Azotobacter salinestris: one gene and its partner. The protein of the gene in region 1 binds, or shares a complex with, the protein of each later gene. Links are inferred from orthologs where the notes say so. Each region holds a gene or a part of one and is shown on either strand. Other genes may lie near its edges.

Evidence for each region.
Region 2: the proteins of GCU53_RS18605 (region 1) and GCU53_RS16260 are in contact, whole or in part, in a crystal structure (PDB 1JZD), measured with the Escherichia coli proteins. The link is inferred for Azotobacter salinestris from one-to-one orthologs.

The regions. Positions count from the first base shown.
Region 1 is NZ_CP045302.1:3,966,241-3,976,627, reverse strand. Bases 5,350-8,129 are described here. They hold GCU53_RS18605 (DsbC family protein), read right to left. Parts: upstream 7,217-8,129; coding sequence 6,482-7,216; downstream 5,350-6,481. Other genes in these bases: xerD (site-specific tyrosine recombinase XerD), read right to left, coding at 7,282-8,129; GCU53_RS18610 (homoserine dehydrogenase), read right to left, coding at 5,350-6,335. In the rest of the region: GCU53_RS18635 (YaeQ family protein), read right to left, coding at 1-352; GCU53_RS18630 (GGDEF domain-containing protein), read right to left, coding at 422-1,567; GCU53_RS18625 (CaiB/BaiF CoA transferase family protein), read left to right, coding at 1,713-2,912; GCU53_RS18620 (DUF3509 domain-containing protein), read right to left, coding at 2,989-3,273; thrC (threonine synthase), read right to left, coding at 3,536-4,945; more of GCU53_RS18610, read right to left, coding at 5,031-5,349; more of xerD, read right to left, coding at 8,130-8,178; GCU53_RS18595 (acyl-CoA thioesterase), read right to left, coding at 8,248-8,679; rplS (50S ribosomal protein L19), read right to left, coding at 8,827-9,177; tRNA (guanosine(37)-N1)-methyltransferase TrmD, read right to left, coding at 9,220-9,963; ribosome maturation factor RimM, read right to left, coding at 9,966-10,387. UniProt on the Escherichia coli protein: Acts as a disulfide isomerase, interacting with incorrectly folded proteins to correct non-native disulfide bonds.
Region 2 is NZ_CP045302.1:3,470,530-3,480,996, forward strand. Bases 7,608-10,467 are described here. They hold GCU53_RS16260 (protein-disulfide reductase DsbD), read right to left. Parts: upstream 9,997-10,467; coding sequence 8,218-9,996; downstream 7,608-8,217. Other genes in these bases: aroQ (type II 3-dehydroquinate dehydratase), read right to left, coding at 7,609-8,052; GCU53_RS16265 (DUF2333 family protein), read left to right, coding at 10,216-10,467. In the rest of the region: purD (phosphoribosylamine--glycine ligase), read right to left, coding at 1-37; purH (bifunctional phosphoribosylaminoimidazolecarboxamide formyltransferase/IMP cyclohydrolase), read right to left, coding at 251-1,858; DNA-binding transcriptional regulator Fis, read right to left, coding at 1,931-2,251; tRNA dihydrouridine synthase DusB, read right to left, coding at 2,248-3,246; GCU53_RS16235 (DUF3426 domain-containing protein), read right to left, coding at 3,422-4,573; prmA (50S ribosomal protein L11 methyltransferase), read right to left, coding at 4,650-5,528; accC (acetyl-CoA carboxylase biotin carboxylase subunit), read right to left, coding at 5,755-7,104; accB (acetyl-CoA carboxylase biotin carboxyl carrier protein), read right to left, coding at 7,122-7,586. UniProt on the Escherichia coli protein: Required to facilitate the formation of correct disulfide bonds in some periplasmic proteins and for the assembly of the periplasmic c-type cytochromes.

The DNA of each region.
Region 1 (10,387 bases):
GCACCTTGCCCTGCCAGACCCGCAGGCTGCCGTAGGCCAGCAGGCTGACCCGCTCGGCGCGGCGCGAGCACCAGATCAGGCGCTCGGCGTCCGGCTGACCGACCTCGATCCAGTGCAGGACGCGGTCATCGAGGCTCTTCTGCCACAGAGCCGGCTCGTCGACGTCCGACAGGCCGCGGCCGAAGGCCAACTGCTCGTCGTACCAGAGGGCATAGGCGATCAGCCGCACGGCCAGACGCTCCTCGGTTTCCGAAGGGTGCCGGGCGACGGTGAAGCGCAGGCTCTCGTAGACCCCGCGGTCCAGGTCGGTGAGGTTGAGTTCGACTTTGTAGGGGGTGGCTTGCAGGGCCATGGGCAGGCATCCGGTCCGATCCGAGGGGGCGGCAAGTGTACCCCGAATCCGGCGCGCGGGCTGCAGCGCTCAATCGGCGAAGCACTCGACCCGGTTGCGCCCGTTGGCCTTGGCCCGGTACAGCGCCTGATCGCCGAGAGCCAGCAGGCGCGACAGGTCGTAGCCGGCCTGCACGGTAGAGGCGATGCCGATGCTGACGCTGATACGCCCCCCCGGCTCCAGCAGCAGCTCGCTGCAGGCTTGGCGGAGGCGTTCGGCCACCTGCAGCGCCACCGTCTCGTCGCCTCCGGGCAGCAGGCAGGCGAACTCCTCGCCGCCGATACGCCCGCAGACATCCTGCTGGCGGATCCCCAGCGCGAGCAGACGCCCGAAGGCGACCAGCGCCGCATCGCCCGCGGCATGCCCATGGGTGTCGTTCAGCCGCTTGAAGTGATCGAGGTCGCAGAGCAACAGGGTCGCCGGCCGACCCTCGGCGGCGCAGTGGGCGAGCAAGGACTCGCTGCCGGAGGTGAAGGCCCGCCGGTTGCCGATATCGGTGAGCGGATCGCGATAGGCCACCGTCCGGTAGCGCTGCTCGGCGCGCTCGCGGACCATGGCGTGGATGACGAAGGCGATGCCGTTGGCGAACAGAAAGGCCTCCAGCACCAGCCAGGCCATGAAGCCGGCGCCGCTCTCGCTCCAGTGCTGACCGATGGATTCGCCGCGATCGAGCAGCAGGCGCAGGCTGTAGAAGGCGCAGTGCAGAATCAGCAGCACCAGGGCCGGAGCGATGGAGACCGTCAGGGACGTACGGGCGCGCCAAAGCTCCCAGGCCCCCAAGCCGGTATAGAGAATGACCAGCAGGTTGCTGACCGCCACCCGAAGCGGCAGCGAGGCGAGGAAGAGCGGCCACAGACAGAGCAGCCCCCAGAGCAGCGCTCCCGCCAGGATTCCCAGGCGGCAGGCCGGGCGCCCGGCGAACACGCGCGCGGCCGTCCAACCCAGTCCGCCCGACAGCTGCAGCAGCATGTTGCCGAGCACGATGGACAGGGTGTCGACCCCGATGCCGCGCAGACTGCCCAGCAACATGCCCGCCGCGGCCACCAGAAGCGTGCCGGCCATGTAGCCGAGGGTCGACTCGCCATCGCTGCGCCACCAGGCATGCAGCATCAACAGGCCCAGCAGGACCAGCACGTAGACAACCGTCAGCAGCAGAGTGGGCAGATGCAGGGTCATGGACAGGCTGGGGCCGGAACCGGGAGGCGGAACTTTACGTGCGCCGCGGACAGGGCGCCAGCCCCGGCATAGCATGCCCGGACTGGTCGGGCATGGCACCGCGGGTTAGAGTCGCCGCCATCGCCAGCCCGACGGACCCCATGCCATGCCCAGCTCAGCCAAACCCCTCGCCGGCCTCAAGGTGATCGAACTTGGCAGCCTGATCGCCGGCCCCTTCGCCGCGCGCCTGTGCGCGGAGTTCGGCGCCGAGGTGATCAAGGTCGAATCGCCCGACGGCGGCGATCCGCTGCGCAAGTGGCGCAAGCTCTACGAGGGCACCTCGCTGTGGTGGTTCGTCCAGGCGCGCAACAAGAAGTCGATCACCCTCAACCTCAAACATCCGGACGGCCTGGCGATCCTCAGGCAGCTCTTGGCCGACGCGGACATTCTGATCGAGAACTTCCGCCCCGGCGTGCTGGAGAAACTCGGCCTCGGCTGGGAGGTGCTGCATGAACTCAACCCGAAGCTGGTGATGGTGCGCCTGTCCGGCTTCGGCCAGAGCGGGCCGCTGAAGGACCAGCCGGGCTTCGGCGCGGTCGGCGAATCGATGGGCGGACTGCGCTACATCACCGGCTTCGAGGACCGCCCGCCGGTGCGCACCGGCATCTCCATCGGCGACTCGATCGCTGCGCTCTGGGGAGTGATCGGCGCGCTCATGGCGCTGCGTCACCGCGAGGTCGGCGGCGGCCAGGGCCAGGTGGTGGACGTGGCGCTCTACGAGGCGGTGTTCGCCATGATGGAAAGCCTGGTGCCGGAGTTCGACGTGTTCGGCTTCATCCGCGAGCGCAGCGGCAACATCATGCCCGGCATCACCCCCTCCTCCATCCACACCTGCGCCGACGGCCGCCACCTGCAGATCGGCGCCAACGGCGATGCGATCTTCCGGCGCTTCATGCAGGCCATCGGCCGCGGCGACCTCGCCGACGATCCGAGCCTTGCCGACAACGCCGGCCGCGATGCGCGCCGTGACGAACTCTACGGGGTGATCGACCGCTGGGCCGCGTCCCTGCCGGCGGACCAGGCCATGGTCCTGCTCAACCGCGCCGAGGTGCCGGCCAGCCGCATCTATTCGGTGGAGGACATGGTCACCGACCCGCAATTCCTCGCCCGCGAGATGTTTCTCAGCGCCCGGCTGCCGGACGGCAAGCCGTTCAAGGTGCCCGGCATCGTGCCCAAGCTGTCGGAGACGCCCGGCTCGGCGGACTGGATCGGTCCGGAACTGGGCGAGCACACGAGTGAGCTGCTGCAGGCGCTCGGCTACAGCACGGAACGGATTGCCGCCCTGCGCGAAAACGGAGCGGTCTGACCCCGACATTGCACTGTCCGGGCACAAACGAAAGGGCCCCTCGATGGTCGCGGGGCCCTTTCGTCGCTCGTCATGCTCAGAACACGGCGCTCTGCCGAGCGCATTGCCCTCCCTCCAGCGCGGCGATCACCCTGGGCGGGAGACGCCCTTCGAGGATGCGCAGGTCGCGGTGGAGGCCATCCACCACATCGATGAGCAACCACTTGTCCAGCAGTTGCGCCGGACGAAGCAGGCGCTCGATCAGAATCTCGCCAGTGCCGCTCTGCAGCGTCAGCAACCGACCTCCATCCGGGCGAACCGCTCCTATATCGATCTTGTAAGGCGCCAGTGCCTCGACCAGCAATGCACGCGTGCTCTCCATATCCAAACACCTCAGGTGACGAGAAGGCTGCTTACAGCCTGCAAATGACTTGCCAGCACGCAGAAAGTTTCCATCCGGCTCGTCTGCAGGCATCGGGGGCATGGCGCGCACTGGAGAGCAGAGCCCGCCAGCGGTCGCCATGGCCGGCCATGCGATGCCTGGACAGGCTACGGAGGGAATATGAAAGAAAAAAGCCGCCCCCCTGTCGGGAGGCGGCTTCGTTGCTCGAGCGTCAGCGAGCTTCAGTGGCCAGCTGCATGCTTCACAGCAGTTTGCCGCGGTTGCCGTGCCGGCTGACGAAGTCCTGCACCGCCTTGAGGTCGTTGGGCAGCACGCTGCAGCGCTCCTCGCGCTGGAACAGGTCGGCCAGGTGCGCCGGCAGCTGCGGAGCTGCACCGATACCGGCCTTCTCCACCGCCTCGGGGAACTTGACCGGATGCGCGGTGCCGAGAACGACCATCGGCAGGGCCAGGCTGCGGCGGCACTCGCGGGCGGCCTTGACGCCGATCGCAGTGTGCGGGTCGAGCAGGTAGCCGGTCTCGCCATGCACCTCGGCGATGGTCGCGCAGGTGTTCTCGTCGTCCACCGCCAGCGAGTCGAACAGGCGGCGCGCCTCGGTCCAGCGGTCGTCCTCCACCGCCAGCCTGCCGGTGGCCTTGAAGCTGTCCATCAGCGCGGCCACGGCGGCGCCGTTGCGGCCGTGCAGGTCGAACAGCAGACGCTCGAAGTTGGAGGAAACCATGATGTCCATGGATGGCGACAGCGACGGGTGCAGGGTGTCCTTGTCGTAGCGGTTGCCGGACATGAAGCGGTGCAGGATGTCGTTGCGGTTGGTGGCGACGATCAACTGGTTGACCGGCAGGCCCATGTTGCGCGCCAGGTAGCCGGCGAAGATGTCGCCGAAGTTGCCGGTCGGCACCGAGAAGGCCACCGAGCGGTGCGGTGCTCCGAGCTGCAGGGCGGCATGGAAGTAGTAGACGACCTGGGCCATGATCCGCGCCCAGTTGATCGAGTTGACCGCCACCAGCCGGGTGCCCTTGAGGAAGCCCTGGTCGGCGAAGCTGGCCTTGACCATCTCCTGGCAGTCGTCGAAGTTGCCCTCGATGGCGATGTTGTGGATGTTGTCGCCGAGGATGGTGGTCATCTGCCGGCGCTGCACCTCGGACACGCGGTTGTGCGGGTGCATGATGAAGATGTCGACGTTCTCGCAGGCCTTGCAGCCCTCGATGGCGGCCGAGCCGGTATCGCCGGAGGTGGCGCCCATGATCACCACGCGCTCGCCGCGCCTGGTCAGCACGTGGTCGAGCAGGCGGCCGAGCAGTTGCAGGGCGAAGTCCTTGAACGCCAGGGTCGGGCCCTGGAACAGCTCGAGCACCCACTCGTTGGCGCCCAGCTGGGTCAGCGGCGCCACTGCCTTGTGGGCGAACACCCCGTAGGTTTCTTCGAGGATCCTCTTGAAGTCGGCGTCGGCGATGCAACCGGCGACGAACGGGCGCATCACCCGGAAGGCCAGCTCGTGGTACGGCAGGCCGGCCCAGGAGGCGATCTCCTCGACGGTGAAGCACGGCAGGTTTTCCGGCACGTAGAGGCCACCGTCGCTGGCGAGGCCGGCCAGCAGCACGTCTTCGAAATTCAGGGCCGGCGCCTGGCCACGGGTGCTGATGTAGCGCATGTGTGCAAACCTTCGGTTCGGGCCGCAGGCCCCGAGCCGCAGCGACTCGGACACTGGCGGCGGGCGGCGGGCGGCTTGTAGCGGATTAGTTGAGCTGTTCGACGCGGATGCGGACAACCTTGCCGACCACGCCCTCGAGGGTTTCCATGGCGGCGATGGCCTCGTCGATGCAGCGCTCGCGGACCCGGTGGGTGACCAGGATCATCGGCACCAGGCCGTCGTGCTCCTCGGCCTCCTTCTGCATGATCGACTCGATGTTGATGCCGCGCTCGGAGAGGATGCTCGCCACCTGGGCCAGCACGCCCGGATGGTCCTTGGCCTGGATGCGCAGATAGTAGGCGCTCTCGCAGGCCGAAATCGGCAGGATCGGATGGGCGGACAGCGCATCGGGCTGGAAGGCCAGATGCGGCACGCGATTCTCCGGGTCGGAGGTCATGGCGCGCACCACATCCACCAAGTCGGCCACCACCGCCGAGGCGGTCGGCTCCATGCCGGCGCCGGCGCCGCAGAACAGGGTCGAACCCACCGCGTCGCCGTTGACCATCACCGCGTTCATCACGCCGTTGACGTTGGCGATCAGCCGATCGGCGGGGATCAACGTCGGATGCACGCGCAGCTCGAAGCCCTCGCTGGTGCGCCGGGCGATGCCCAGGTGCTTGATGCGGTAGCCCAGCGCCTCGGCGTAGTTGACGTCGGCGCTGGTCAGCCTGGATATGCCTTCGGTATAGGCCTTGTCGAACTGCAGCGGGATGCCGAAGGCGATCGAGGCGAGGATGGTCAGCTTGTGAGCGGCATCGATGCCTTCCACGTCGAAGGTCGGATCGGCCTCGGCATAGCCCAGCGCCTGGGCCTCCTTGAGGACATCGGAGAAAGCCCGGCCCTTCTCGCGCATTTCGCTGAGGATGAAGTTGCCGGTGCCGTTGATGATGCCGGCCACCCAGTTGATGCGGTTGCCGGCCAGGCCCTCGCGGATCGCCTTGATCACCGGGATGCCGCCGGCCACCGCCGCCTCGAAGGCGACGATCACGCCCTTCGCGCGGGCCTTGGCGAAGATCTCGTCGCCGTGCACGGCGATCAGCGCCTTGTTCGCGGTGACCACATGCTTGCCGTTGTCGATGGCCTTGAGCACCAGTTCGCGGGCCAGGCCGCAACCACCGATCAGTTCGACGACGACCTCGATCTCCGGATTGTCGACCAGCTCGAAAACGTCGGCGGCGATGGGGGTGCCGGCGATATCGCATTTCGGGTTGGCGCTGCGCATGGCGATCTGGGCGATCTCGATTTCACGCCCGGCACGGCGGGCGATCTCCTCGGCATTGCGTTTGAGCACATTGAAGGTGCCGCCACCGACGGTACCCAGTCCACAGATGCCTACTTTGACCGGTTTCACGCTGAAACTCCCCATCTTCACCGCAGAGAACGACCGGGCATGCCCCGGCCGCAGAGAAAAGAGCCGCACATTACGAAGCACTCGGCCTTTAGTCAATTGGCGCACCGCCCGCAGGGCGCCGACGGCGCGGCTTGACGGCCGTGCGGTCAGTTGGTCGCCTGGGCGGCGATAGCCTGCTTGGCCAGCTGCGGTGCCGGCTGGTAGCCCGGGATCATCTGCCCGTTGGCCAGCACCACGGCGGGAGTGCCCTGCACGCCGATCATCTGGCCCAGTTCGAACTGCCTGGCGACCGGGTTGTCGCAGGTGGCCGCCGGCACCTTCTCCCGCGCCTTGGCCTTGTTCATCGCCGTCTGGCGATCCTTGGCGCACCAGACGCTCACCAGATCCCCGTAGCCATGGGAGCCGATACCCTGGCGCGGGAAAGCCACGTAACGCACCTCGACGCCGAGCCGGTTCAGCTCCGGCACCTCGCTGTGCAGTTTCTGGCAGTAGCCGCAGTCGGTGTCGGTGAAGACGGTGATGTGGGTCTTCGGCTCCTTGGGCGCGAAGATCACCATCTCGCTGGCCGGTATGCCGTTGACGGTCTTCGCCACGGCCCGGCTTTCCGCCTTCTCGGTGAGGTTGAGCGGCTTGCCGTCCTTGAGCTGATACAGGTAGCCCTGCATGACGAACTGGCCGTCGGCACTGGCATAGAGCATCCGTCCACCCTTCAGCTGGACCTGGTAGAGACCTGTCATCGGGCTTTCGGCGATGGACTCGATCGGCAATCCCGGCTGCATCTGCTGCAGGGCCTTGCGAATGGCCTGGTCGGGATCGGCCGCCAGGGCCAGAGTGCCTGCCAGGCCAAGCGCCACGGCAGCGAAAAGCGAGGAAACGCGCATGGATACTCCGAGGATGGTGCGAATGGGCAGAGCCTATCACAGGCGGGACATGCCGGACGGTCTATTCAGCCACGCGGATGATGCCGCGCGTGCAGCTCCTGCAGGCGCGCCCGGGCGATGTGAGTGTAGATCTGGGTGGTCGACAGGTCGCTGTGGCCGAGAAGCATCTGCACCACGCGAAGGTCGGCGCCATGATTGAGCAGATGGGTCGCGAAGGCATGGCGCAGGGTGTGCGGCGACAGGCTCTTGTCGATCCCGGCCACCCGGGCGTGATGCTTGATGCGGTGCCAGAAGGTCTGCCGCGTCATCTGCTCGCCACGCAGGCTGGGAAAGAGCACGTCGCTCGGCCGCCCTCCGAGGAGCAGTACCCTGGCCTCGACCAGATAGCGCTCGAGCCAGGCGATGGCCTCCTCGCCCAGCGGCACCAGGCGCTCCTTGCTGCCCTTCCCGAAGACCCGCACCACGCCCTGGCGCAGGTTCAGTTGCTCCAGGCGCAGGCCAACCAGCTCGCTGACCCGCAGGCCGCAGGCATAGAGCACCTCGAGCATGGCCCGGTCGCGCAGCCCGAGCGGATCGTCGCTTTCCGGCGCCGCCAGCAGCGCCTCGACATCGGCCTCGGAGAGGGACTTGGGCAAGGGACGGCCCAATTGCGGCAGATCCACCTGCAGGGTCGGATCGCTGGCGATCACGCCCTCGCGCAACAGGTAGCGGAAGAAACCGCGCAGACCGGAGAGAAAGCGCGCGGTGGAGCGCGCCTTGTAGCCGGCGTCGACTCGCCAGGCCAGATGATCGAGGATCAGTTCGCGCCCCACCTCGACCAGCTCCAGACCACGCTCACCCAGCCAGCCGTTGAAAAGCTCGAGATCGCTGCGATAGGCCGCCCGGGTATGCGTCGAAAGCCCCTTCTCCAGCCAGAGGGCCTCGAGAAAACGCTCGATCTGTGGATGCTCGATGGAGGGCATGCTGATCCTTGCCAGAACGGACAGAAGTGCTGCCAGAGGACCGCCGGCCCGCTGGCAGCGGCAGCCTGTTCAGGCTGCCTCATCCTTTTCCATGGGAAAGCCGGGCAGTATCGCCTGCGGTCGCTTGTTCTCGTCGATGGCGACGAAACTGAACAGGCCGGTGATCGCCTTCTCGCGGGTACCGCAATACATGCCTTCGACGAAGATTTCCACCTCGACCTTGCAACTGGTGTTGCCGACCTGCACCACACGCCCGACCAGCTCGACGATCGAGCCGCCCGGGATCGGATGCTTGAAATCGACCCGGTCCGAGGAAACCGTGACCGTCGGCAGGCGGCAGAAGCGCGTTGCGGTGATGAACGAGACCTCGTCCATCCAGCCCAGCGCGGTGCCGCCGAACAGGGTGTTGTGGTGGTTGGTGGTGAACGGAAAGACCGCTTTGGTGATGCGGGTTTCGGATAACGCGATCCGACGCTGGATTTCTTGCTCTCTAGGGGTCATGCCACTACTTCCAGATGAAAAAATAGGTGGCTGCCACTGGCGGGATTTTTTTGTTGTGCGCTGCAAGGCAGGACTTACACGCCTGCCGGCGGACGCGCAAACGAAAAAGCAGCCTTTCGGCTGCTTTTTCGAGGAGAAAAACCCTGATCAGGAGAGTTTTTCCTTGATACGTGCTGCTTTGCCGGACAGGTCGCGGAGATAATACAGCTTGGCCTTGCGCACGTCACCGCGACGCTTGACGGTAATGCTGTCGACCAGTGGGCTGTAGGTCTGGAAGGTACGCTCTACGCCCACGCCGCTGGAGATCTTGCGCACGGTGAAAGCGCTGTTCAGGCCGCGGTTGCGCTTGCCGATGACCACGCCCTCGAAAGCCTGCAGACGCTGGCGCTCGCCTTCCTTCACCTTCACCTGCACGATCACGGTATCGCCCGGGGCGAAAGCCGGAATCTCTTTGCTCATCTGCTCGGCTTCGAGCTGCTGAATGATCTTGTTGGTCATCTGAGTGCTCCTGAGACAGACCCCTGGCCTGCCATCGATACGTCAACTATCGTTCCGCTGGCGAAGGTATTCCGCCAACAGCTTTTGCTCTTCTCCAGAAAGCGAGCGGCTATCCAGAAGATCGGCGCGGCGCTCCGAGGTCCGCCCAAGGGACTGCTGCAGACGCCAGCGCCGGATGTGCTCATGATTGCCGCTCAGCAGCACCTCAGGAACACGTTTTCCCTCGTACACCTCCGGTCGGGTGTAGTGCGGGCAGTCGAGCAGGCCATCGGTGAACGAGTCCTCCTCGGCGGAACCGGCATGCCCCAGCGCACCGGGCAACAACCGGGTAACCGCATCGATCAGCACCATGGCCGGCAGCTCGCCGCCGGACAGGACATAATCGCCGATCGACCACTCCTCATCCACGTGCGCTTCGATGAAGCGCTCGTCGACTCCTTCATAACGGCCGGCAATGAGAATCAACGCCTCCTCCTGCGCCAGCGCACGCACCGCCTGCTGCTTCAACTGGCGGCCTTGCGGCGACAGGTAGATCACCTTCGCCCGTCCTCCGACCGCGGCTCTGGCGGCAGCCAGAGCCCGCTCCAGAGGCTGGATCTTCATGACCATGCCCGGGCCGCCGCCAAACGGACGATCGTCCACCGTCTGGTGGCGGTCCTCCGTGAAGCTTCGGGGATTCCAGCAGTTGAGCCTGAGCAGGCCCTGTTTGACCGCTCGGCTGGTTATGCCGAAATCACGGATGGCGGCGAACATCTCCGGAAAGATGCTGATGACTTCGACCTGCATGCTCAGAAGTCCGCATCCCAGTCCACCCGCATTTCGCCAGCTGCCAGGTCCACCTGCAGCACGCAGTGCTCCGTATAGGGCAACAGGCGCTCGCGGTCATCCAAGCTGCCGGCACAAGGCCTGACCACCAACACATCGTTGGCGCCGGTTTCCAGCAGATGATCGACCTTGCCAAGCAAGCGATCTGCCTGATCGATTACCCGCAGGCCTTCGAGCTGATGCCAGTAATACTCGCCCTCACCCAGCCGAGGCAGCTGAGCGATGGGAACGCAGATCTCGAAGTCCGCCAAGGCACGCGCCTCGTCGCGATCATCGATTCCCTTCAGCTTGGCCACCAGGAGCCTGCCCTGCGGGCGCCCCCGGACCAGATCCACCTGCCGCCACTCATCGCCACGCCTGAGGATCCAGCGACGATAGTCGAACA
Region 2 (10,467 bases), 490 kb from region 1 along the record:
GCTCGCGGCCGCCGCTGCCGATGATCAGTACGTTCATTGCGTTCTCCTTGGGGAGTCGGGCCTGTGGCCCGATTGGTGGACAGCTGCGGCTGTCCACCCTACGAAAAAAGGCGCCTCGGCACGAGGTCGCAATGGAGCCGGTAGTAGATGCAAGGCGCCCCGGGTTTCGACAAGCGCAGTTGCCTGATGGCAATGAGCATTGGCGGAATCCGGGGCAACGCCGCAGATGCCGGCTACAGTGCGGCCGGAATCAATGCCTGAAGTGGCGCATGCCGGTGAACACCATGGCGATGCCCGCTTCGTCGGCCGCGGCGATCACTTCGGCGTCGCGCATCGAGCCGCCCGGCTGGATCACCGCGGTGATGCCGGCCTGGGCCGCGTTGTCGATGCCGTCGCGGAAGGGGAAGAAGGCGTCCGAGGCCATCACCGCGCCCGGCACCGGCAGGCCGGCGTGCTCGGCCTTGATCGCGGCGATGCGCGCGGAGTTGACGCGGCTCATCTGGCCGGCGCCGACGCCGACGGTCTGGCGGTTCCTGGCGTAGACGATGGCGTTGGACTTGACGAACTTGGTCACCTTCCAGGCGAAGATCAGGTCGTGGAGCTCCCGCTCGGTGGGCGCGCGCTGAGTGACGACCTTGAGGTCGGCCTCGGTGATCATGCCGATGTCGCGGCTCTGCACCAGCAGGCCGCCGTTGACGCGCTTGAAGTCCAGGCCGGCACTCCGCTCGGCTGGCCACTGGCCGCACTCGAGCAGGCGCACGTTGGCCTTGGCGGCCACCGCCTCACGCGCTTCGGCGCTGACGCTGGGGGCGATGATCACCTCGACGAACTGGCGCTCGACGATGGCCCTGGCCGTGTCGCCGTCCAGTTCGCGGTTGAAGGCGATGATGCCGCCGAAGGCGGATTCGCTGTCGGTGGCGTAGGCCAGGTCGTAGGCCTTGCGGATGCCGCCCTCGTCCTCCGGCACCACGGCGACGCCGCAGGGGTTGGCGTGCTTGACGATCACGCAGGCCGGTTTGACGAAGCTCTTCACGCATTCCAGCGCGGCATCGGTGTCGGCCACGTTGTTGTAGGACAGCTCCTTGCCCTGCAGCTGGCGTGCGGTGGCGACGGAAGCCTCAGCCGGGTTGGCCTCGACGTAGAATGCCGCCTGCTGGTGCGGATTCTCGCCGTAGCGCATGTCCTGGGCCTTGATGAACTGGCTGTTGAAGGTGCGCGGGAACTCGGCGCGGCCTGCGGTGGACAGGGTCTCTGCCTGCTGGTCGATGGTGCCCAGGTAGTTGGCGATCATGCCGTCGTAGGCGGCGGTGTGTTCGAAGGCCTTGAGGGCCAGGTCGAAGCGCTGGGCGTAGGTGAGGCCGCCGTTCTTCAGGCCCTCGACCACGCCGGTGTAGTCGGAGGCGTTGACCACGATGGCGACGTCCTTGTGGTTCTTCGCCGCCGAGCGGACCATGGTCGGCCCGCCGATGTCGATGTTCTCGATGGCCTCGGGCAGGGTGCAGCCGGGTTTGGCCACGGTGGCGGCGAAGGGGTAGAGGTTGACCGCGACCAGATCGATCGGCTGGATGCCGTGCTCGGCCATGACCGCACCGTCGAGATCGCGGCGGCCGAGGATGCCGCCGTGGATCTTCGGATGCAGGGTCTTCACCCGACCGTCCATCATTTCCGGGAAGCCGGTGTAGTCGGCCACTTCCACGGCGTTGACGCCGTTGTCGCGCAGCAGCTTGAAGGTGCCGCCGGTGGAGAGGATCTCGACGCCGAGGGCGGCGAGCTCGCGGGCGAAGTCGACGACGCCGGTCTTGTCGGACACGCTGATCAGCGCGCGGCGGACGGGAAGGCGGGTAGTCTGGTCGGTCATCTCGGGTTCCATCAGGGCAGGATTGAATGGAAACGGGAGCAGCCGGGCCGCTCCCGTTTCAGACAGATAGGGTTACAGCAGGTCGTACTGCTTGAGCTTCTTGCGCAGGGTGCCGCGATTCAGGCCGAGCAGTTCGGAGGCCTTGGTCTGGTTGCCCTTGACGTACTGCATCACGGTTTCCAGCAGGGGGGCCTCCACTTCGGAGAGCACCAGGTTGTAGACATCCGTGACGGCAGCACCCTCGAGATGGGCGAAGTAGTTGCGCAGCGCCTTCTCCACGCTGTCGCGCAGCGTCTGGCCCGCCTCGCTCGGCGTGTTCAGGTGCTGTTTCAGATTGGCGTTGTCGCTCACGGGTGTCGTTCCACTCTCTAAGGTCTCGGTCATCGTCGTCATGCGGCCACCCCTTCTCCATCTTCATGACGTTCGGCAAAGAATCGTCGAACGTGGGCGCTCTGCGCGTCCGTGGTATCCAAGCGGTTGAACTGGGCTCGAAACTCCTGCGCGCCGGGCAGGGTCGCCAGGTACCAGCCGACGTGCTTGCGGGCGATGCGCACGCCCTGCTCCTCCCCGTAGAAACGGTGCAGCGCAGCCAGGTGCTCGAGCAGGATGGGCTCCACCTCGGCTGCCGTCACGGCCGGCAGGTGCTCGCCGGTTCGCAGGTAGTGTTCGATCTCGCGGAAGATCCATGGTCGCCCCTGGGCCGCGCGGCCGATCAGCAGGCCGTCGGCACCGGTGGCCTCGAGCACCCGACGGGCCTTCTCCGGCGAGTCGATGTCGCCATTGGCGAACACGGGAATGGACACTGCCCGCTTGATGGCGGCGATGGTTTCGTATTCGGCCTCGCCCCGGTACTGGTCGGCGCGGGTCCGTCCGTGCACGGCGAGGGCGGCGATACCGGCCTGCTCGGCGAGCCGGGCGACGTTGACGCCGTTGCGATTGGCCTGGTCCCAGCCGGTGCGGATCTTCAGGGTCACCGGCACCTCGACGGCGGCCACCACCGCCTGGAGGATTTCGGCGACCAGGGCTTCGTCCTTCATCAGCGCCGAGCCGGCGGCCTTGTTGCAGACCTTCTTCGCCGGGCAGCCCATGTTGATGTCGATGATCTGCGCGCCCAGCTCGACGTTGCGCCGAGCCGCCTCGGCGAGCATCTGCGGGTCGCCGCCGGCGATCTGCACCGAGCGCGGCTCCGGCTCGTCGCCGTGTGGCAGGCGCAGGCGGGACTTGCGGCTGTTCCACAGGCGAACGTCGCTGGTGAGCATTTCCGAGACCGTCATGCCGGCGCCGAGCCGGCGGCACAGCGCACGAAACGGTCGATCGGTGACGCCGGCCATGGGCGCCAGGATCAATCGGTTGGGCAAAGTGTAGGGGCCGATACGTACCGCCGACATAGGTCTTCCCTGCTGGAGACTGGTTTCAGGTCGAACGGGGACCGCAAAAAAAGGGTGGGCATGATACCTGCTCTCCATGAATGGATAAAGGCTATCCTGCACAAAATATGAGCAGCAGACAGGCAGGCAACCGCAGCCGGAGGGCAGCCAGGCGGCTGCCCTCCAGGCAGCAGCGTCACTCCGGAGAGTGAAAGCTTAGGCTGTAATTCACCGCCTGTGTGCCGGGGTCGAGAATCTCCAGCGAGATGTGGATCGGCGTCTGTGGCGGCATTTCCTGCTGCCCGGCCAGTTCGCCGCTCAGGTATTCGCCGGGCTTGAAGCGCCGGGTGGCGACGGTCTGGCCGTTGATGTCGGCGAAGCGCAGCTGGAGCAGGGGGAAGGGCTGGGCGAAGGTGGCGCGGTTGTAGAGGATCGCGTCGACCACCAGGGCGCCGGCGAATTCGGGGTGATCGCGCACCACCAGGTTGCTGCTCTTGATCTGGCCGATGTCGACCAGCGGCGGCAGGCTGCAGCCGAGGACAGGGCACAGCCGCTCGAACCAGGGCCGGTAGCTGTCCTGGCGGACCAGCTCGTCATAGTGGAACCAGACGTACTGTCCGGCCAGGACACCGATTGCCAGCAGGTTGAGGGCGATCCAGCCGAGGCGGCGGCCCCAGGGTTGGCGCGGTTTCCGCCAGTCGAGGCGGAGGGGTTCGTCGGCCAGCTCGAGCAGTCCTTCCTCGGGGCGCTCCGGCGTGTTGCGCGGTGGTGGACTGGTGGGGGCGGGCTGGTGCGGCTCCGCCCGGGATTCGGGCGGCGGCGAGCGGCGCGGCTCGTCCTGCGCGACGTGCGGTTTCAGGGTCAGAGGCGGCTCGGGGCGTTCGCCCTGGCCGCTCGGCGTGACGAGCAGACGGCTGGCGGGCGGCAGCTGCGGTTCGACGGGTCCCGGACGGGGGCAGGCGGCGGGGCGTGGTGTCGGGGGCGGCGCGTCGGCGCTCTGCAGGCGCGCCATCAGCTGGCGCTCCTGGCTTTCCAGCTTGGCCAGCTCCTCGTCCAGGTCAAGGGTGTCCAGGTCCAGATCGCCCAGGTCGAGTTCGTCGTAGTCCCAGTGGGAGGGGGGCGCCGGCGGATGATCGTCGGCCGGCGGCGCTGCCGGAGGCGCGGCGGCCGGTGCCGCGGCGATCGTGGCCTGGGGCGGGGCCGGTCGCTCGATCAGGTGCTTGGCGGCGTTGAATACCTGCAGGCAGGAGCCGCAGCGCACCGCACCGCGGGCGGCATCGAGCTGCGCGCGGTTGATGCGGAAGCGGGTCTGGCAGTGCGGGCACTGGGTGGCGAAGGTATCTGTCATGCGGCGAGCCGGCAGTCGGCGGTCTGGACTGAACGGGGCGCTAGTCTAGCGCAGCCGTAGGCCCGGGGGCAGGGCGTCAGCGACGCACGCCGCTGATGCGTACCCAGCCGTCCTTCTCCGCGCTGGGATCGAGGGCGAAGGCGCCCTGGTAGGCCGCGCGCACCTCCTCGGCCTGCTCGGCGAGGATGCCGGACAGCGCCAGGCGGCCGCCCGGCTTGATCTGCGAGGTGATGGTCGGCGCCAACTGCACCAGCGGACCGGCGAGGAGGTTGGCCACCACCACGTCGGCCGGCTGCTGCGGCAGGTCGGCCGGCAGATAGAGTGGAAAGCGTGCCGGATCGATGCCGTTGCGCGTGGCGTTGTCGCGCGAGGCCTCCAGCGCCTGCGGATCGATGTCGGTGCCGACTGCCCGCTCGGCGCCGAGCAGCAGCGCGGCGATGGCGAGGATGCCCGAGCCGCAGCCGAAGTCCAGCACGCTGCAGCCGGCGAGATCCTGGTCGTCCAGCCATTCCAGGCACAGCGCGGTGGTCGGGTGGGTGCCGGTGCCGAAGGCCAGGCCCGGGTCGAGCAGCAGATTGACCGCTTCGGGCTCCGGCGCCTGGTGCCAGCTCGGCACGATCCACAGGCGGCGGCCGAAGCGCATCGGCTGGAAGTTGTCCATCCAGCTGCGCTCCCAGTCCTGATCCTCGATGCGCTCGATCTGGTGCTCGGGCAGCTCGCCGCCGCGCAGCAGGCGCAGATGGGCGAGCAGGGCGTCTGCGTCGGTATCGGCCTCGAACAGCGCCAGCAGGTGGGTGTGCGACCAGAGCGGGGTGGTGCCGAGATCCGGCTCGAAGATCGGCTGGTCCTCGGCGTCCATGAAGGTCACCGAGACCGCGCCCAGCTCGAGCAGCTGATCCTCCAGTGCGCCGGCCTGGTCGGGGGTGATGGCGAGACGGATTTGCAGCCAGGACATGGGGAGGCCTCTTCGGGAATGGGCGGAAAGGCGCGCAAGCTTACTGGAGGGGCGGAGGCTCTGCCAGCATGCGCCTCTGGTAGGGAAGGAAACGGCCGCAGGCCTTTCCCACCGGAAGAGGTGGAAGATCCCTGCGCGAGTTTTCCGCCCTGCGATAATAATCGATGCAGCGGAAACGACAGGGGTCGCCCGAAGGCGACCCTGTCATGCGGCGCTGGCGCGTGGCTCAGTGCTTGTCCAGACCCAGTTTCTTTTCCAGGTAGTGGATGTTCACGCCGCCCTGGCAGAAGCCGGGATCGCGGGTGAGCTCGCGGTGCAGGGGCACGTTGGTCTTGATGCCGTCGACGACGATCTCGTCCAGGGCGTTGCGCATGCGCGCCATGGCCTCGTCGCGATCCTTGCCGTAGGCAATCAGCTTGCCGATCAGCGAGTCGTAGTTCGGCGGTACCGCATAGCCGCTGTAGAGGTGCGAGTCGACGCGGATGCCGTTGCCGCCCGGGGCGTGGAAGTGATTGACCTTGCCCGGGCTGGGCATGAAGGTCGCCGGGTCTTCGGCGTTGATCCGGCACTCCAGCGCATGGCCGCGGATCACCACGTCCTCCTGGCGGATCGACAGCGGCTCGCCGCCGGCGATGAGCAGCATCTCCTTGACGATGTCGACGCCGGTGACCATCTCGGTGACCGGGTGCTCCACCTGCACGCGGGTGTTCATCTCGATGAAGTAGAAGCGGCCGTCCTCGTAGAGGAACTCGAAGGTGCCGGCGCCGCGGTAGCCGATCTCGATGCAGGCGCGCACGCAGCGGTCCAGCACTTCGGCGCGGGCCTGCGGATCGATGCCCGGCGCGGGAGCCTCTTCCAGGACCTTCTGGTGGCGGCGCTGCAGCGAGCAGTCGCGGTCGCCCAGGTGGATGGCGTTGCCCTTGCCGTCGGACAACACCTGCACTTCCACATGGCGGGGGTTCTCCAGGAACTTCTCGAGGTAGACCATGCCGTTGCCGAAGGCCGCCTCGGCCTCGGTGCGGGTCAGTCGCGCCGACTTGATCAGGTCCTCTTCCCTGCGCACTACGCGCATGCCACGTCCGCCACCGCCGCCGGCGGCCTTGATGATCACCGGATAGCCGACCTCGCGGGCGATCGCCAGGGCGGTTTCCTCATCTTCCGGCAGCGGACCGTCGGAGCCGGGCACGGTGGGCACGCCGGCCCGCTTCATGGCGTCCTTGGCCGAGACCTTGTCGCCCATCAGGCGGATCACCTCGGCGGTCGGGCCGATGAAGGCGAAGCCGGATTTCTCCACCTGCTCGGCGAAGTCGGCATTCTCGGCGAGAAAGCCGTAGCCCGGGTGGATCCCGGTCGCGCCGGTAACTTCGGCGGCGGCGATGATGGCCGGGATGTGCAGATAGGATTTGGCCGCCGGGGCCGGGCCGATGCACACGCTCTCGTCGGCGAGGCCCAGGTGCATCAGTTCGCGGTCCGCCGTCGAGTACACAGCCACCGTCTTGATGCCCAGCTCCTTGCAGGCGCGCAGGATGCGCAGGGCGATCTCGCCACGGTTGGCGATCAGGACTTTTTCCAACATCGCAGGATCTCCGCGGTTCAGACGATGGTGAACAGCGGCTGGTCATACTCCACCGGCTGGCCGTTTTCCACCAGGATGGCTTCGATGACGCCGCCGACTTCAGCCTCGATGTGGTTCATCATCTTCATGGCTTCGACAATGCACAGGATATCGCCCTTCTTCACGCTCTGGCCGACCTGGACGAAGGAGGGAGCGCTCGGCGACGGCGAGCGGTAGAAGGTGCCGACCATCGGCGAGCGGACCACATGGCCGCTCAGCTTGGGCGCGGCCGGTGCAGCGGCTTCGGCCGGTGCGGCAGCCGGGGCGGCGATGGCCGGCGCAGGCATGGCGGCCATTGCCGGTGCGGCGGCATAGATCGTCTGGGGAGCGTTTTTGGAGTGGCGGCTGATGCGAACCGATTCTTCGCCTTCGCGAATCTCCAGCTCGTCGATACCGGACTCTTCCAGCAGTTCGATCAGTTTCTTGACTTTGCGGATATCCATTCGAAATAACTCCGGTTGCGAATCAGGGACGTTCAAGTTGTTCGAGGGCGGCTTCCAGGGCCAGCCGGTAGCCGCTGGCGCCCAGACCGCAGATCACCCCTACGGCGATGTCGGAAAAGTAGGAGTGATGGCGGAAGGGCTCGCGTTTGTGCACGTTGGACAAGTGCACTTCGGTGAATGGGATGCTCACCGCCAGCAGCGCGTCACGTAGGGCGACACTTGTATGGGTGAAAGCCGCCGGATTGAAGATGATGTGGTCCACGCCTTCCTGACGGGCGGCATGGATGCGCTCGATCAGCACATGCTCGGCATTGCTCTGCAGGTGGAGCAGGCGATGGCCGGCCTCGCTGGCGCGGCGCTCCAGGTCCTGGTTGATCTGCGCGAGGGTGGTGGCGCCATATACGCCGGGCTCGCGGGTGCCCAAAAGATTGAGGTTGGGGCCGTGCAGCACCAGTAGGGTGGCCATGTCGGTTGTTGTCCTTGCGTACTGAGTAAGGGGCACGGCAACGAGCCGGCCCATCCCGCAGGCTGCGGGCTGGCTGGGGCTCCGTTCCGTCGAGACCTTCAGCCGGGCATTTTAACCGGAATTTCCTGCATATTACCTGCGATTCCTCGCAGATGTCTTGCAAGATCAGTGTTGGGATTGACTTTCCCGCAGGCGTTGCGCAAAAGCGGCGGCGTCGATCTCACCGACCACCCGCAGCGCCTCGTGCTCGGTGCCGTCGGCAGCGAAGAACTGGATGGCCGGCGGGCCGAACAGCCGGTAGCGATCCAGCAGCGCGCGCTGTGCCGGGGTGCCGGCGGTGATATCGAAGCGGATCAGCCGGTAGCCGCCGAGCTGCGCGGCGACCTGCGGGGCGGCAAACACCTCGCGCTCGATCACCTTGCAGCTGATGCACCAGTCAGCATACCAGTCGAGCAACAGCGGCTGGGCGGCATTCTTCGCTTCGGCCAGGACGGCGTCCAGTGCCTCCGGCGTGCTGAGGGTCTGCCAGGCGCCGGCGGCCCGGGCCGCGGGTGCGGCGGACAGGGATGTGCCGCCCAGCGGGCGCAGTGGGTCGGACTCGCCGCGCAGCGCGCCGGTCCAACTGGCCAGGGCGTAGACCAGCAGGACCAGCCCGGCCAGCTGGCCAAGCTTCTGCCGGTGGCTCTTCGCGGTAAGTTCCAGCGCGCCGAGAAACAGCGCCACCCCGCCTGCCAGCAGCCCCCACAGGGCCAGCGCCAGCGGGCCAGGCAGCACCCGCTCGAGCAGCCACACGGCGACCGCCAGCAGCAGCACGCCGAAGGCGTTGCGCACCATGAGCATCCATGGGCCGCTCTTGGGCAGCAGGGCGCCGCCGCCGGTGGCGAACAACACCAGCGGCGCGCCCATGCCGAGCCCCAGGGCAAAGAGCTTCAGACCGCCGCCCAGGGCATCGCCGCTCGAGCTGATGTACAAGAGCGCGCCGGCCAGCGGAGCGGAGACGCAGGGCGAGACCAAAAGGCTGGACAGCACGCCGAGGACGGCGGCGCCCCACAGCGAGCCACCGCGCGTGTTGCCGGCCAGGCGCTCCAGCGGCGCGGCGAGCGCCTGCGGCAGGCGCAGCTCGAAGACTCCGAACATGGCCAGGGCGAAGAGGCCGAAGAAGGCGGCGAAGGGCACCAGCACCCAGGACGATTGCAGGCGCGCCTGCAGGTTCAGCTCGGCGCCGAACAGTCCCATCAGCGCGCCGAGCACGGCGAAGCAGGCGGCCATCGGCAGCACGTAGGCCAGCGACAGGGCGAAGCCGCGCGCGCCGCCGATCTCCCCGCGCAGCACCACGCCGGAGAGGATCGGCAGCATCGGCAGCACGCACGGGGTGAAGGTCAGGCCGAGGCCGGCGAGGAAGAACAGGGCCAGCTCCCGCCAGCTCCAGCCCGGCGCGCCGGCGGGCAGGGCGGCCCCGGCTGTGGGGGCTGCGGCGGGAGCGCCAGCGGCGCCGATCTGCAGCCGCTCGGTCTCCGGCGGATAGCAGAGGCCCTTGTCGGCACAGCCCTGGTAGCCGACCTGCAGAGTGAAGGGGCGCCCGTCAGGGTTGTCCAGCGGCAGCTCGACGTCGAGCACGCCGTAATAAACCTCCGTCTCCCCGAAGTACTCGTCGGTCTTGCGCACGCCGTCCGGCAGGCGCGACTCGCCCAGTGCGACCCCGGTCGTCTCGCTGCGGAACTGCAGGCGCTGGCGGTACAGGTAGTAGCCCTCGGCGGCGACGAAGCGCAGCGTCACCGCCTGCGGCGTGCTGTCCACCAGGCTCAGGCGGAAGGCCTCGCGGACCGGCAGGAAGTCGCCGCGGTTGTCCAGGCCGCCCAGTGTGGAGCTGGGCCGGCTGTCGAACAGGCCGGCGGCGGCGGGCAGGGCGAGCAGCAGCAGGAGCAGGGGCAGCAGGCGGCGCATGGCGTTCTCGCAGAAACGTGCAGAAATACAAAGAGGCGGATGATACCGGAGGCGGCGAAGCGCTGCAGGCTGCGGCCGGCGTGCGACAGGCGCGGTGTCGGTGTCCGGCCCGCATCGAGGCCGGGCGCCGCTCTGTCCCGGTGTGCTTTCCATTAATGCTAGGCTTGCGCGGCTGGCCCTGTGGGCCGGTCGACTTTTCGAATCACGAAGGATTTTGCCATGCTGGACTGGAAAGAAAGCGCAAGCCGTGCGTACGGTGGGGCCGACAGCGCCCTGCGGCGTGTCGTCGGCAACCACTGGCTGGGCCGTGCCCTGGCGCTGCTGCTCGCCCTCTACCTGCTGGTGACCGGGCTGCTGGGCTGGTACTGGAGCCAGGAGCCGGACGCCTTCCCGGTACGAGAGAACGCCCAGGCCGCAGCCGAACAGGCGCAGCGCAAGTTCGTCAAGGGTTACACCACCGTCGAGACCCTG